Regions from separate parts of the Weizmannia sp. CD-2023 genome, predicted to be linked through region 1. Evidence: riboswitches for the same ligand, from Rfam matches in the RefSeq annotation. Region 1 holds a riboswitch; the other holds the start of a gene.
What was found. Region 1 has a riboswitch for FMN ahead of ribD (bifunctional diaminohydroxyphosphoribosylaminopyrimidine deaminase/5-amino-6-(5-phosphoribosylamino)uracil reductase RibD). Riboswitches for the same ligand answer to the same signal wherever they lie in the genome.

Region 1 (8,052 bases):
GGAGCATTGGATAGCGGAATCAGGGGCGACCATACGGTGCTGTACACGAAATCTGTTCTGGACGGTTTCACAGCACTGATCTTGTCTTCAACCCTCGGTTTCGGGGTGGTTTTTTCGGTTGTTCCGGTGATCCTGTATGAAGGCGCTATTGCGTTATTTGCCACGCAAATCAACCGGCTTGTCCCCGCACCGGTGCTGCACTCGTTTATTACCGAGATGACGGCAACCGGCGGGATTATGATTTTTGCCATCGGTTTGAATATTGCGGGGCTTGCCAAAATCAGGGTGGCGAATTTATTGCCGGGCATCCTGGTGGTTGCCGTGCTGGTCGGCCTGTTGCATGCTTACCATACGGTTTTCGGATGAATTTTACAAGAATGAATCAACACCTGTTTATCGGTTGAAGTATGAATGTGAACCGGCAGAAACTTACTGAAGTTGCGGATCCTTTCACTGGATCCCGGGGGCTATACAGGTTGCCGGCTTATTCATTCATTTGGTTTCGTTGTCATGATATTTTTGTTTAGAAGTTTGCGTTCACCGGGGGATTTCGGATAAACGGTTTCAAAAATGCTGCTGTTTCCGGATAACTTAAATCAGCTTTTCCTTCGCCTGTCCGCTGTTCATGGAAATCATGGCGTTTTGGTATTGAAGATGCAGATGGGCGCGGCTGATGCCTGCAGCGATCAGTTTTGCCATTTTCAGAACAAGATTTAAACGGGTATTCTGAAGGACGGTAAACTCCATAAAACCGCTGATGTTCACAATGCCTGTAATATGGATGTCGCCAACAGGAGGCAAATCTTTCTTTACACCCGCCCCCGGTTTCACCGGGCCGTCGCCGATTTGGATCATGCCGACGCTCTTCATTTTTCCAAGGCAGGCATCGACGGCAATGATGAAGGGGTCGTGGTGCTTTTGATAAATCCTTTCAATATTTTCTTCCAGGTTTAAAGCATGGACCGGCTTATCCAGCGTTCCGTATACGTTGAAGCAGGCCAGGCCTGTTTCTTCCAGAAAAGTGCCCGTTAAAGGCCCGAGCGAGTCCCCGGTGGAACGGTCGGTGCCGATGCAGACCACCACCAATTCCCGGTTTATGCTTTTCGGAAGTGCTGATAAAATATGGTTGGATATGATTTCTTTTGCCAGAACATCATCATGAAATACCTTGATACGATTGCCGCCGAATTCCAATTGTCCTTTTCTCAGATTCATATCAGCCACTCCCTCTTTGTAATAGTACCAGTATACGGAAAATCAAAAAAATCTATACATTAACATATCTCTTTTTTGATACCCGCAACCGGCAGTTTTACACATGATTCAGCCGCCAATCAAAAAGGTAATTTTTGAAAAGCGGAGCCGGTTGTCGAGCAAGCGCGGTTTTTTTGTTACAATAACGTTAAAAGAAATGAAGGTTGGTGGAATATGGGCCATTTTGAGACATATCTCAAACACCTCACATCCAAGTGGTTAAATGAAAATACATGGATCGGAATCGGGGAGACAGTACTGAAGATGATTGTGGTGCTGCTTGTCGCATCACTGGTCATTAAATTCGGCAAAAAGGCGATCGGCAAAATTTTTGCAGTCCGCGCCAAAGCCCCTCTCCGGTTTTCAGAGCGGCGCGAGGCCACATTGTTGCGGCTGATGGTGAACACATTGACCTATCTCGTCTGGTTTGTTACCATTGTCACGATTTTGTCCATTCTCGGCATCAATGTCCAGGGGCTTCTGGCCGGTGCCGGAATTGTCGGGCTGGCTGTCGGGTTCGGGGCACAAAGCCTTGTAAAAGACGTGATTTCCGGATTCTTTATTATCTTTGAAGACCAGTTTTCGGTCGGCGATACGGTGCAGATCGGGAAATACGAAGGCGTTGTGGAAGAAATCGGGCTCAGGACAACAAAAATCAAAAACTGGACCGGCGAATTATACATCATTCCGAACGGCAATATTTCCGAAGTCACCAATTTGTCCATTCATAACAGCGTCGCCGTTGTGGATGTCCGTATTCCGTACGAAGAGGATATCGACAAAGCGGAAGCGGCCATTCAGGAAATACTGGTGTCATTTGCGGGAGAGCACGAAGAAGTTGTGTCAGAGCCTGAACTGTTGGGCGTCCAGCAGCTCGGCACCACGGATGTTACGCTCAGGGTGGTGGCGGAAACCCTCCCGATGGCACACTGGTATATTGCGAGAGTGTTGAAAAAAGAAATTAAAAAAGCATTGGACGAAAATCGCATCCATGCACCTTATCCTAAAATGGTGACTTATTCCCGTACTGAGAAAGAAGAGACATTAGCCGGCCAATTTCTAAAGGGGGATGAACATGGAAGATAAAAATTTCGGGTTGTATGATATTGTGGAAATGAAAAAGCAGCATCCGTGCGGCACAAACCGCTGGAAAATCATCCGGATGGGGGCGGATATCCGCATTAAATGTGAAGGATGCGGACACAGCGTGCTGCTGCCGCGCAGGGAATTTGTCCGCAAACTGAAAAAAATCCTCGTCAAGCACGAAGAAGCATAGCCCTTTTACGGGTGTCTTTTTTTGGGAGCCGGGGTGCGGTTAAGTAAGGCCGGCAAACGAAAAATGTTAACCGGGCGCATCCAGCGGCACCCTGGGGGTTTTTGATACGGCCGGGAAAAACTTGAAAGATACGAGAATGTTTGAAGGAGTGGACATAAAATGGCGTTAACAGCCGGAATTGTCGGTTTGCCGAATGTCGGAAAATCGACTTTATTTAATGCGATCACAAAAGCTGGGGCCGAATCTGCGAACTATCCGTTTTGTACGATTGACCCGAATGTCGGCATGGTGGAAGTGCCGGACGAACGGCTGGAAAAATTAACAGAACTGTACCATCCGAAAAAAACGGTGCCGACCACTTTTGAATTTACGGATATTGCCGGGATCGTCAAGGGCGCGAGCAAAGGGGAAGGGCTCGGGAACAAGTTTCTTTCCCATATCCGCCAGGTGGACGCAATCTGCCATGTCGTGCGCTGTTTTGAGGACGAGAACATTACACATGTTTCCGGGAAAGTCGATCCGATTGATGATATCGAAACAATTAATCTTGAATTGATCCTGGCCGATCTTGAAACGGTGGACAAGCGTATCGGGCGTGTGGAGAAAATAGCAAAACAGAAGGATAAAGAAGCCGTTGCCGAATACGAAGTGCTGGCCAAATTAAAGGCGGCTTTTGAAGCGGAAAAACCGGCGCGGGCGGTGGAACTGACCGAAGACCAGCAAAAAATCGTCAAAGGGTTCCAGCTTTTAACGAGCAAGCCGGTTTTGTATGTGGCCAATGTCGGTGAAGACGACATTCAGGACCCGTCCGCAAACCCGTATGTCGGGAAGGTGCGCGAATATGCCAAACAAGAAGGCGCGGAAGTGATTGTCATATGTGCCCGCATTGAAGAAGAAATTGCCGAGCTGGATGACGATGAGAAAAAAATGTTTTTAACCGAACTCGGCATCCGGGAATCCGGTCTTGACCAGCTGATTAAAGCTGCTTACAGCCTGCTTGGCCTTGCGACTTATTTTACGGCTGGGGAACCGGAAGTCCGCGCGTGGACATTCAAAAAAGGTATGAAAGCCCCGCAATGCGCAGGCATTATCCATTCCGACTTTGAAAAAGGGTTTATCCGGGCTGAAACGGTGTCGTATGAAGATTTAATCGAATATGGCAGCGTGGCAGCTGCAAGAGAAGCCGGAAAAGTGCGCCTGGAAGGAAAAGACTACGTTGTCCAGGACGGCGATGTCATGCATTTCAGGTTTAATGTATAACAGGACTTTTGGACGAATATTCGAATTGTATTGAAAAAATTCAAATCATCCGTTAAAATAAATATCAGTCGAATATTTTCCTTCGGGGCAGGGTGCAATTCCCGACCGGCGGTGATGAGGAAACTCAAAGCCCGTGACCCGTATTCTCCGGAATGCGGTGGATTTGGTGAAATTCCAAAGCCGACAGTAACAGTCTGGATGGGAGAAGGATCAGGCGTTTATTGGAACGCGTATTTCATTATGCCGTTTTGCCCCGCACATCTTCGTGCGGGTTTTTTGTTTTCACGGGTGTATGTTGGCGGAAATTGAATACAGGAGGCATGAAAGGATTGCAAAAAGAAGATTATATGCAGCTTGCACTCCAATTGGCCGAAAGTGTGGCCGGGCAGACTTCCCCGAATCCCCCGGTTGGAAGTGTCGCCGTGAAAAACGGCACGATCGCCGGGATGGCGGCCCACTTAAAGGCAGGAGAAAAACATGCGGAAAGGCTTGCAGTGGAACAGGCCGGGCCGCTAGCAAAGGGCGCTGAAGTTTTTGTGACGCTGGAGCCGTGTACCCATTACGGAAAGACGCCGCCGTGCGCAGATTTTTTAATTGAAAAAGGCATCAAAAAAGTATATATCGCTGCATTGGACCCCAATCCGCTTGTCGCAGGCAAAGGAATAGAAAAGCTCAGGCAAGCCGGCGTAGAAGTGGAAACCGGGGTATTGAAGGAACAAGCGGAAAGGTTGTACCGCCCTTTTTTCCACTTTATTCAAACGAAAACACCGTTTGTCACTGTCAAAACCGCCATGACGGCAGACGGAAAAATTGCAGCTGAAACCCGTGACAGCAAATGGATCACAAGTGAAGAAGCAAGGCGTGATGCCCGCTGGTTAAGAAGCAGGCATGATGCAATACTTGTCGGCATACAAACCGTTCTCCAAGATAACCCCCTTCTCACCGCACGTTTGCCCCATTCCGGGAAAAATCCTATTCGCATTGTATTAGACACCCATTTGCGCATCCCGCCGGAAGCGAAAGTGCTAAACGGCGATGCGCCAACCATTATTTTTTGCGGAAGCGATGCACCAAAAGAAAAAGAACAATGTCTGAAGCAGCTTAATGCCGAAGTGGCCCGCATGCCGCATGCCCGCCTCTTGATCCGTGACGTGTTAGCGGCGCTCGGAAAAAAAGGCATGATGACTTTACTCGTCGAAGGCGGCGCGGCGGTAAACAGCTCATTTTTAAAAGAAGGCGCAGTGCAGCAGTATATTTTTTACATTGCCCCGAAAGTGGTCGGCGGGCAAAACGCGCCGTCCCCTTTCGGCGGACACGGGTTTGGCAAGGTGGCCGATGCTTTGCCGCTCCGGTTTGAAAAAGTGGAACAGATCGGGCCGGATTTAAAAATTACGGCTGCCGTCCAAAAGGGGGTGCCGGAGCATGTTTACAGGAATTATTGAAGAAACCGGCATATTGAAACGTGTGGAAAGAGGCCCCCGCTCCCTTAAGCTTGCCGTACAGGCCAGGACGGTTCTCCAAGATGTACGGCTTGGCGACAGCATTGCAGTGAACGGTGTTTGCTTAACCGTCACATCCTATACGCCAAATGCATTTACGGCTGATGTCATGCCTGAAACATTTTTCAGCACGGCATTGGCCGGGCTGAACATCGGCAGCAAGGTCAACCTTGAACGGGCAATGGCTGCAGGCGGGCGGTTCGGCGGGCATTTTGTCACAGGGCATGTTGATGGCACGGGCACGGTCTGTTTGAAACAAAGGATGGAAAATGCCGTTTATATCACGATTTCTGTTCCCTCCTCCCTGTCCGCCTTTCTGATCCCAAAAGGCTCGGTTGCACTCGACGGCACCTCCCTGACTGTGTTCGGGGCTGCGGACGGGCAATTAACCGTTTCATTGGTGCCGCATACGCAGCAGCATACGATATTGCCGGAAAAAAAGATTGGCGATGCCGTGAATATTGAATGCGATATTTTGGCCAAGTATATGGCAGGGCTGTTCAGGAACGGAGAACGGGCGGAAAAAGAGAGCGGCATGATGGCGCTCTTAAAAGACCAAGGTTTTATGTAAACAAAGGGGTGAAAAACTTGTTTCATACCATTGAAGAAGCAGTAGAAGACTTAAAGGCCGGAAAAGTCGTGATTGCCGTCGATGATGAAAATAGGGAAAACGAAGGTGATTTTATCGGCCTTGCGGAAAAAGCGACACCGGAAATGATCAATTTGATGGCCAAAGCAGGACGCGGGCTCATCTGTGCACCGATTACGGCGGAAAAAGCACGGCAGCTCGATCTTTACCCGATGGCACGGCAAAATACCGACAGCCATGAAACGGCCTTCACCGTGAGCATTGACCATGCTGCCACCCGGACCGGCATCAGCGCATTTGAACGTGCCAAAACGGTCCGGCACCTGGCAGAAGACGCGGTAAAAGCCGAAGACTTTCACCGGCCGGGGCATATTTTCCCGTTAGTGGCCAAAGCAGGCGGCGTCCTGGAACGGTCCGGCCATACGGAAGCAGCCGTTGACCTGGCAAAACTGGCAGGCGCAAATCCGGCCGGCGTGATATGCGAAATCATGAATGAAGACGGCACGATGGCACGACTCCCTCAACTGGAGGAAATGGCCAAAAAATTTGGCATCAAACTGGTGACGATCCAATCGTTAATCGAGTACAGAAAAAAACATGAGAAACTGATTCAAAAAGAAGCGGAAATCACGCTGCCGACGCGTTACGGCACGTTCCGGGCTGCCGGCTACAAAGATTTGCTGTCAGGGGGAGAACATGTTGCCCTTATAAAAGGGGAAGTCAACAGCGAAGAGCCGGTGCTGGCAAGGATCCATTCCGAATGCCTGACCGGTGATTGCTTCGGTTCCCTCCGTTGCGACTGCGGCCCGCAGCTTGCCCGGAGCCTAGCGCGGATTGAAAAAGAAGGGCGCGGTGTCCTCGTTTATATGCGGCAGGAAGGGCGGGGGATCGGGCTTCTGAATAAATTGAAAGCTTACCGGCTGCAGGAAAAAGGATTGGACACAGTGGAGGCCAACCGACGGCTTGGATTTCCGGCAGATATGCGCGACTACTGCATCGCTGCGCAAATTTTAAAAGATCTCGGGGCAACACAAGTCCGGCTTTTAACAAACAATCCTGATAAAGTGGAGGCATTAACGCGTTACGGTATCCGAATTGCGGAAAGAGTGCCGGTTGAAATCGCACCTGTCCGTGAAAATGAAGGATATTTGCGTACGAAAGCGGAAAAAATGGGGCATTTGCTGCATATATAGGAGGAGATCAAATGGGACAAGTATTTGAAGGCAATCTGGTTGGAACCGGCTTAAAAATCGGCATGGTTGCTGCCCGCTTTAATGAATTCATTACAACAAGGCTTGTAAGCGGGGCAAAGGATGCATTATTAAGGCATGGCGTTAAAGAAGAAGCAATTGATCTTGCCTGGGTACCGGGCGCGTTTGAAATCCCGCTGGCGGCAAAAAAAATGGCAGAAACGGACAAATATGATGCCGTATTGGCACTTGGCGCGGTGATCCGCGGCGCGACCCCGCATTTTGAATATGTAAGTGCAGAAGCGGCAAAAGGAGTCGCCCATGCAAGCCTTTCTACAGAAACACCTGTCATTTTCGGGATTCTGACAACCGACACGATTGAACAGGCGATTGAGCGAGCCGGGACGAAAGCAGGCAATAAAGGCTGGGATGCGGCAGTGAGCGCGATCGAAATGGCGAATGTCATCCGGAAAATAGAAGCATAAATTTGAAAAGGGTGTTATTGCTTTTGATGTAAAAACTTAAGTCCGTTTTATAAAAAAGCCCTTGCGAAAGGAACGTATGTTTGATAAAATAGGGATGTCAGCGATAGCAAAAAGCGGGATGGAGTCTTAAGACAATTGATTTTGCCTGCGGGATATGGTATACTTACGACTTGTGAGTAATGAATGCATGAACCATTGCTCCTTGCCCTTTTGAATAAAAGGGCCGCATAGTCCATAAGGAGGTGACAAACAGATGAGAAAGTACGAAATTATGTACATTATCCGCCCAAATATTGAGGATGAGGCAAAAAAAGCGCTTGTTGAGCGTTTTGACAATGTCCTCAACAACCAGGGTGCGGAAATCATCGAATCGAAAGAGTGGGGAAAACGCCGTCTTGCATACGAGATTCAGGACTTCCGTGATGGTTACTACCATATCATCAACGTGAATGCTGAACCGGTTGCAGTCCAGGAATTTGACCGTCTGGCGAAGATTAAT
Region 2 (8,052 bases), on a different contig from region 1:
TTCGGCGATCCCCTCCTGCCTTAACCGCGCCGCCATTTCCTCAGCCGCCTTTTTGCTTGAAAAATAGATGATGCCGGGCTTCTGCAAGTTTTTCGCATAGGCAACTAGTTTTTCCTCTTTTTCGCGGTATGAAGGAATCCGGTCTATTTTAATGGCGATATTGGGCCTGTTGACAGAATAAATAAACCGGTTTGGGTCTTTTAAGCCAAGATACTTGCAAATATCGTCCCTCACCTGTTCTGTTGCTGTGGCGGTCAGAGCTAGGGTAAGCGGTGTGCCCAATTGTTTCCGGACTTCGCCAAGGTTTAAGTATTCCGGCCTGAAATCATGACCCCACTGGGAAATACAATGCGCTTCATCGACTGCAAAGAGCGCAGTCCGGATGGTTTTTAATTTTCCGAGGACATGGCGGTTGTGCAGCATCTCCGGCGAGACAAAGATGAATTTGAAAGCGCCCAGATGCGCAAGGGCCGCTTCCCGCTCCGGACCGGTTAAAAACGAATTTAACGCAACCACACTTTTTTCGCCGCGCATTTTCATCTGCTCTGTCTGGTCCTGCATGAGCGATAAAAGCGGAGAAACAATGATGCAGGATCCGTCCAGCAAATAGGCAGGCAACTGGTAGCATAAAGATTTTCCGGTACCGGTCGCAAGCATCGCCAGTGTATCTTTACCGTCCAGCAGTGAACGGATGACTTCTTCCTGCCCTGGCCGGAATGCGCTGAACCCGAACTTACTTTTCAAAAAGCTTAAAAGATCCACTGCGGCCCATCCTTTCTGCCAATACAAGGCGAATATGGAAATACGGGATGTCCCCTACTTTTTCTTTAATCGGTTTTAATTTCTTTGTATTTAAATCAGCGGCTGCCCGGATGATCTTTTGTTCTTCATCCTTTGGCACATACCGGTTCAGCGGAAAATCCGGGACCGTTAACGCGATTTCAATCAAATGGTCTTCAATCGTGCTTTGTTTTAACCCTCTCAGCGTGCTGATTTCCGCAATCGTTTTCCCTTGCTTCAAGAAGCCAAATGTCACCGCGGCAGACCGGGTCAGTGGCAAGGCCTTTTGCACATCGTGAAGCATTTGGTATAAATACCGGAATGTTTCAGGATCTCCGAGGATGCGCCGGACGATAAAATGAAGCAAATGCAAAAACCGGTACCAGTACTCTACAGGATCAAGGTGCAGGGCGGAGGCAGCCTGCGTGATCGTATATCCGATCCGGCCCGCACCCGTCAACCGAAGGACAAAAATTTCAGGCTTTTCCGGCGGGCTGCCGGAAAACAGACGGTAAAATTCACGGTACAAATGCTCCGCTAACGCAATCCTGCTTTTTGCATGCTGTTTCAGCCAGTTTTTTGCCCAAGCCTGAAGAGCCGGGTCCCTTTGAACCGGATAATATACTTTATTTCCATACACTAAGTTGGATACGGCCTGGGTAATGAGATTCAACCTTTTCCAAAACAGATTTGCCGAATCCTGGTATTTCAAGCCGTCCAGGTAAGGAAACCGTTCTTCCATCCTGCCGGTTGCCAAAAGCAGGGCAGCACCTTTTTCTGTGACCACGCAGGCATCCGGGCCGCTTTTTTGCAGCAACCCGGCTTTTAATAGGGCCTCTACTTCGCGTGTGAAAGCCTCACGGGAAATAAATGGAAACGTTTGAAAGAGCCTGCCAATCTTGAAAAAATGGGAATCCTGGATCGTCTGTGCTGATTTTTTGCCGTTTAATAGATGAAAAACAGCATAAGGGGTGCGTTCTCCATTCAGGTTGCTGAAGCAATCCAGCAATACAGCCTGTAAAAAAGGCATCTGAATCCTCTCCTGTTCTTTAGCTGAAAAAAGGGGGAAGTGCAAGGAAAAATCGGGGGTTGGTTCTATTTTAACATGGAAACCGGCGATTTGTTTACCATTTTTTTCATTGATTCGACAGGTTTCACGAACTCCGCCAGCCCGCTATTGAAATAAGAAAAAAAGAGTTTTAAAATGAAGGAGAAACACCGGCATGCCTTCGTGCACATGACGAGGCTGCCCGTTTTTCTTTTCTGCCATGATTGAACAACGAGGAGGAATCAAAATGGCAAAGTTTACAATCGTGGACAAAGATACATGCATCGCTTGCGGCGCTTGTTCCGCCAGCGCTCCTGATATTTTCGACTATGACGATGAAGGGCTTTCTTTTGTGATTTTGGATGATAATAAAGGCACTGCGGAAGTCCCGGAAATATTGGAAGATGACCTGATGGATGCCTTTGAAGGATGCCCGACAGAATCGATTAAAGTTTCCGACAAGCCTTTTGATGGCGATCCGTTAAAATACGAATGAAAAAAAGCAGGCCGTTTGAGCCTGCTTTTTTTCATATTCTTTTCCCCCCAATGGCGGATGCTTTGTCAATCCAATTTTTCATTTTTGTAAACATGAGCATAAACAAAGCCGTCACGATGAGGCCTTTCACAAGATTAAAAGGCAGCACGCCCGCCACAATATACGCTTTTACATTCCCGACCGAAAAGTTCATGAAGTACAGGTAAGCCGGTAAAATGACGAAATAATTTAAAATGCTCATACATACCGACATGGATACCGTGCCAGTGACTAGACCTACAGTCATGCCTTTTTTTGTCCGCATCCGTTTGTAAATGAGATATGTCGGCAGGACGAACAGCATCCCTGCAAAAAAGTTTGCCACATTCCCGATCGGTACCCCTGCTTCACTGCCGAGTGATAAATAATTCAGGATATTTTTGATTAGTTCCGCTACAACAGAAGCCATCGGCCCGTAAAGAAGGGCTGCCACCAATACCGGAATGTCGCTGAAGTCCACTGTTAAAAACGATGGAAAAGGCGGAACCGGAAATTTAATAAACATCAGCATAAAAGCCAGAGCACTGAGCAACGCGACCGCAACGAATTGCTTTACATCCCATTTCTTCATTTAAACTTCCTCTCTCCTTGTGACCGATTTATCATCAAAGGAAGAAAGGTGCCGCGGACCAAAATGAAAAGCCCCTGACAAAATGTCGGGGGCTTTGTAATAGGCGAGTCCAAATAAGCGTTTAATACGTCATTAAACACTGGCAACCCTTATCTTCTCCCATCCAGACTATACTGTCGGTTTTGGAATTTCACCAAATCCTGCCGGAAATCCGGCTCGCGGACTGAAAGGCAACTGCCTTATCACCGCCGGTCGGGAATCTCACCCAGCCCCGAAGATAAATCGTATGAAATTTTGATTACAAGCTTATTATACATGCCGGCTGCCATTTTGTGAAGCATTCCGCATCACTTTCATTCATTTTTTATTTTCAGCACCTGGCCGGCCATAATCCGGTCCGACCGCAATTTGTTCCAGCTTTTCAGCCTTCCCACGCTCGTATGAAAATGGAGGGCAATGTTCCAGAGCGTGTCGCCTTTTTTCACAGTGTAAGCTGCAGGCTGAGGGACGGTGGAAGCAGCAAAAACCCCGTAAGGATCATGGGTCTTGGCGGAAACCGTCTGGCCCGGCGCGCCTGGTCCGAAGATCAAAAACGGGTCAATGGCGTTTTTCTTATCCGGCGTCCATGGCCCGTTATGCACTTCAAAATGAAGATGGATACCAGTTGAATGGCCGGTCGAACCCATATAGCCGACCACCTTTCCTTTTTCAACATGCTGCCCCGCTCTCACTGCCCTTCCGGCAAGATGGGCGTAAACCGTTTCATAACCGGACGGATGGCGGATAAAAACAACATGGCCGTAGGATGCGGACAGATAGGAACGGATAACGGTACCTTCTTGGGCGCTGAATACTTTTGCGCGGTATCTTCCGGCAATATCAAGCCCTTTATGTGTGCCGTATCTTGTGTTAAATGTGTCGGAGATCGTCCCTGCCGCCGGAAAAATCCAGTCTTTTGTCGCTTCATGGATAACCGACCCGGATGCGGCTACGTCATTTGCCGAACAGGCAAACCCCAGGCATGCAGCTGTCAATGAAACGAAAAGGCATATTTTGATGTATGCCGGCAATTGATCCACCCCATTTTCATTTTTTCAATTCCGTTTCAAGCAAAGCCATCTTCTAAGATGCGCAAAAAACGGGAAAATATACAAAAAAAGGCAGACCCGGCGCAGAGGTCAGCCTTTTTTTGGAAGGAAAAATGAAAAGGTGGTCCCTTCCCCTAATTTGCTTTTGACAAAGATCCGGCCACCATGCCCTTCGACAATGTTTTTGGCAATCGCAAGGCCCAGCCCTGTTCCCGATTTGCCGCGCGTCCTTGCTTTATCCGCTTTGTAAAAGCGTTCAAATACAAACGGCAAATCTTCATCCGGAATACCGGATCCGTTGTCTTCGACGTGTACATATACGCCGCCGGGTGCTTCTTCCTCTTTTACTTTGACGTAACCGTTCGGGGAAGTATGCCGGAGGGCGTTATCAATTAAATTCGTCAGCACCTGTTCAATCCTGTCGGCATCGATTTCAAGGGTGAGATCGCTGTCCGAAGTCTCGCAAACGAGGTCGATTCCTTTTTCTTTCGCGATGCCGTTAAATTTATGTGTCACTCTTTCGATGAAACTGTTGAATGAGACCGGCTCCATTCTAAACGAAAAATGCCCTGCTTCCATTCTTGCCAGATCGAGCAGCTCATTGACAAGCCGGCCGATCCTGAGCGTTTCATCGTAAATGATTTTGGCAAATTCTTTCTTTTCTTCTTCACTTGCCGCAATATCATCAATGATCGCTTCGCTGTATCCCTGCAGCATGGCAACCGGCGTCCGCAATTCGTGCGAAACGTTTGCGATAAAATCATCGCGCAGCTTGTCCAGCTTCCGTTCTTCCGTCATATCGCGGATAATGGTGACAACGCCGCGGATCCGAGACAAATTATAAAGCGGGCTTGCAATCATAACATAGTACCGGCCGTTGATTTCAATTTCATCCGTCTGTTCTTTCTCCGTTTCGACCACTTTTGCAAGCAATGCGGACAGCCCTTCAGGAAGTGGAGCATCTTTTGCAGCCTGGTTATGATACCAGTTTTGAAGAAACATCTCAGCCGGCGGGTTCATGATTAAAATGGCGCCGTCCCGGTTAAAGGTCAAAACACCATCGGCCATGCTGCTTAAAATATTCCGCAGCTGCTCTTTTTCCTGCTTTAAGGCGTCCATATTAAATTTAAGCTGTCGCCCCATCGTATTAAAAGCGGTCGCCAGTTCCCCGATTTCATCACGGGTTAAAATCGGCACCTTTTTGTCAAAACGCCCTTTTGCCACTTCAAAAGCCGCTTCCCGCATTTTATGCAATGGCCCGCCAATCCTTTTTGAAAGGAAGAAAGCAAAGCCGGTCGTTAAAATAATGGCAATGCCTGCACCGAGCAAAATGATTTTTGTCGTTTGCCGCGTCATTTCCTGAAGCACTTCCAATGACTGGTAAACAAATACCGCGCCCGGTTCTTCCCCCTTCACATGAAGCGGGACGGCCGTCACAATCACATGATGGTACTTATTGCGGGAAGACCCGCCAGAAGGGGTTAACTCTTTGCTCACTTTCTTCTTTTCGCTAAACACTTGGGACAGCTGCTTGTCCTTTAAAATCGACGCGTACGGGATCCCTTTGTATGATTTGGAACCGGACGGATAAAAGATATCATTTTTGCGGTAAACGATCATGACTTTCTCGTTTTGGTCCAGAACGCCGAGGGCAATTTCTTTCCCGATCTTTCCGCTTGGGTGCTCCTCCATAATCCTCGAGATTTTTTGCGCCGTATTAGACAAATCCTGCTCAATCTGATTGATATGGTATTCTTCAAAAAACTTGAGCAACAGTACCGTCAGGATGAGCAGAACGCAGGCAACCATCAGCAGAATGGTCATCCACAGTTTCCCGACAACCGTCCGCCAAATTCTCATTCCGGCGCAACCTCAAATTTATACCCGACGCCCCAGACGGTAACGATCATTTTAGCCGCGTTTTCGCTCACTTTATTCAATTTTTCCCGCAAGCGTTTGACATGCGTATCCACCGTACGGAGATCACCGAAAAATTCATAATGCCATACTTCTTTTAAAAGCTGTTCGCGGTCAAACACTTTATCCGGAGATTTGGCGAGAAAATAAAGCAGCTCATACTCTTTCGGGGTCAGATTGACTTCCTTTCCGTCCGCTGTGACGCGGTGAGCATCATTGTCAATGGTAATATGCGGGAAAACGACAATGTCTTTTGCTTTTGTATCCGCGTTTAAGAAACCCGTTTGCAACGACCGGCGGAGCAGGGCTTTCACCCGCAGTACCACTTCGCGCGGGCTGAAAGGTTTTACAATATAATCATCCGCGCCAACTTCAAATCCTTCCACCCTGTTGGCTTCTTCGCCTTTAGCCGTCAGCATGATCACGGGCGTCATTTTCTTTTCGTGCAATTCCTGGCACACTTCAATGCCGTCTTTGCCCGGCATCATAATATCGAGCAAAATGCAGCTGTAGTCTTTTTCAAGCGCCATTTTCAAAGCGGTATCGCCGTCTTCCGCTTCATCTATCGTGTAATTTTCCCTTTCCAAATACATTCGTAACAGGCGCCGGATCCTTTCTTCATCATCAACCACTAAAATTTTTACATCCTCATCCATGGCTATTCCTCCTCAGTCAATATCAGCCGCCTGCTGCGAGCAAGATTCATCCAGCCGGTAAAATCCTTGCGGGCTTCCCGGGGCCATGCAAGCCGCCCGCATCCCCGGGTGGGGCTCCCGGGGATGCGCAGGATTCAAAAGCTTACAAAATCAGGCATACGAATGCAGCCCAGCAATGACAAGATTTACTGCAATCAGGTTAAACAGAATAATGGCAAAGCCAATGACGGCCAGCCAGGCGGATTTTTCACCTTGCCAGCCTTTTGACATGCGCAAATGGAGAAAAGCGGCATAAAACAGCCACGTAACCAGTGCCCACACTTCTTTCGGGTCCCAGCTCCAAAATTTGCTCCAGGCAATTTGTGCCCAGATCATCGCAAAGATTAACGCGCCGAGCGTAAACACCGGAAACCCGATCAATACCGAACGGTAGCCGATCTCATCCATTAAATCCGCATTTATATTTTTGGTGAGCGGTTTTAACAGCGCGCCGATCCGCTTTCTGGCCGCCAACCGGACCAGCACGTAAAGAATGATGCCGCTCAAAACAGACCAGAGCACCGTGTTCAGTTTGACGGCATTGATAAAGGCCGGCACATAAAACCACGGCGTCATTCTCCCAGCTGTTAAAAGTTCCCCGCCATGCGGCCCGATAACAGCCGGCATATGGTAGACGAGGGCATTTTCCCCCGTGTTTTTTGCCCCGTTGCGGTCAATCCAGCTGAAATCCACTTTGTAATGAAACAAGCCGAAAGCGGATTTTGCAACAATAAAACCGGCGATGCAGATTAAACAAAGCATAACAAATTCCAGCCAGAAAGTCTGCCGGTTTGATTTTTGCTGATCAGTGCTTTTCACAAGGTAAATCAGCCCGGCAGCAAAACTGACAGCAAGAATGGCCTCCCCGGCGGCCGCCGTTGTCACATGAATCTGCAGCCAGTAGCTCCTGAGAGACGGCACGAGCGGATTGATGTCTTTCGGGAACATGCTTGCATAGGCAATCAAAAGAAGTGCAACCGGCAAAGCAAACAGCCCGAGCACCGCACTCCTGTAAAGAAAATAAATGACCATAAAGGCTCCAACAAGCATCATACCAAAAAAAGTAGTGAATTCAAATAAATTACTTACAGGGGCATGCCCGGATGCGATCCACCTTGTAATAAAATAACCGGCCTGGCAAATAAACCCCGCAACCGTTGCGAAGATCGCAAAATTTCCCCACTTCGTTTTTTGCGGCCCAGTGCTTCCCTGTCCCTTTTTCGGTGTGCGGATCGCGCCGCCAAACAGTAAAGTGCCGATTAAATACAAAAGAAATGCGGCGAACAACAACCGGCTGCTCGTTTCGACCAGATTTTCCAATTTTCCCCCTCCTCATCCGATTGCTCCTGTCTGTTTAAGCCGTATGGGCCTGTTGCGGATTCTTCCGTTCTTTTCTGTCAACAAGCGCCGGCATGCCG

Region 2: another riboswitch for FMN. It lies ahead of P9687_RS09875 (ECF transporter S component); the one in region 1 lies ahead of ribD (bifunctional diaminohydroxyphosphoribosylaminopyrimidine deaminase/5-amino-6-(5-phosphoribosylamino)uracil reductase RibD).

What each region holds. Positions count from the first base shown of each region.
Region 1 is NZ_JARTJQ010000003.1:38,162-46,213, reverse strand. It holds gene P9687_RS00670 (DUF554 domain-containing protein) at 1-366, shown strand, start outside; gene yyaC (spore protease YyaC) at 592-1,215, opposite strand; gene P9687_RS00660 (mechanosensitive ion channel family protein) at 1,429-2,340, shown strand; gene P9687_RS00655 (DUF951 domain-containing protein) at 2,330-2,530, shown strand; gene ychF (redox-regulated ATPase YchF) at 2,690-3,790, shown strand; FMN riboswitch at 3,865-4,004, shown strand; gene ribD (bifunctional diaminohydroxyphosphoribosylaminopyrimidine deaminase/5-amino-6-(5-phosphoribosylamino)uracil reductase RibD) at 4,111-5,232, shown strand; gene P9687_RS00640 (riboflavin synthase) at 5,213-5,860, shown strand; gene P9687_RS00635 (bifunctional 3,4-dihydroxy-2-butanone-4-phosphate synthase/GTP cyclohydrolase II) at 5,878-7,071, shown strand; gene ribH (6,7-dimethyl-8-ribityllumazine synthase) at 7,083-7,553, shown strand; gene rpsF (30S ribosomal protein S6) at 7,807-8,052, shown strand, end outside.
Region 2 is NZ_JARTJQ010000070.1:25,847-33,898, reverse strand. It holds gene P9687_RS09890 (RecQ family ATP-dependent DNA helicase) at 1-762, opposite strand, end outside; gene P9687_RS09885 (helix-turn-helix domain-containing protein) at 734-1,810, opposite strand; gene P9687_RS09880 (ferredoxin) at 2,076-2,324, shown strand; gene P9687_RS09875 (ECF transporter S component) at 2,356-2,934, opposite strand; FMN riboswitch at 3,082-3,217, opposite strand; gene P9687_RS09870 (peptidoglycan DD-metalloendopeptidase family protein) at 3,288-4,013, opposite strand; gene P9687_RS09865 (ATP-binding protein) at 4,113-5,882, opposite strand; gene P9687_RS09860 (response regulator transcription factor) at 5,879-6,595, opposite strand; gene ccsB (c-type cytochrome biogenesis protein CcsB) at 6,746-7,945, opposite strand; gene resB (cytochrome c biogenesis protein ResB) at 7,989-8,052, opposite strand, start outside.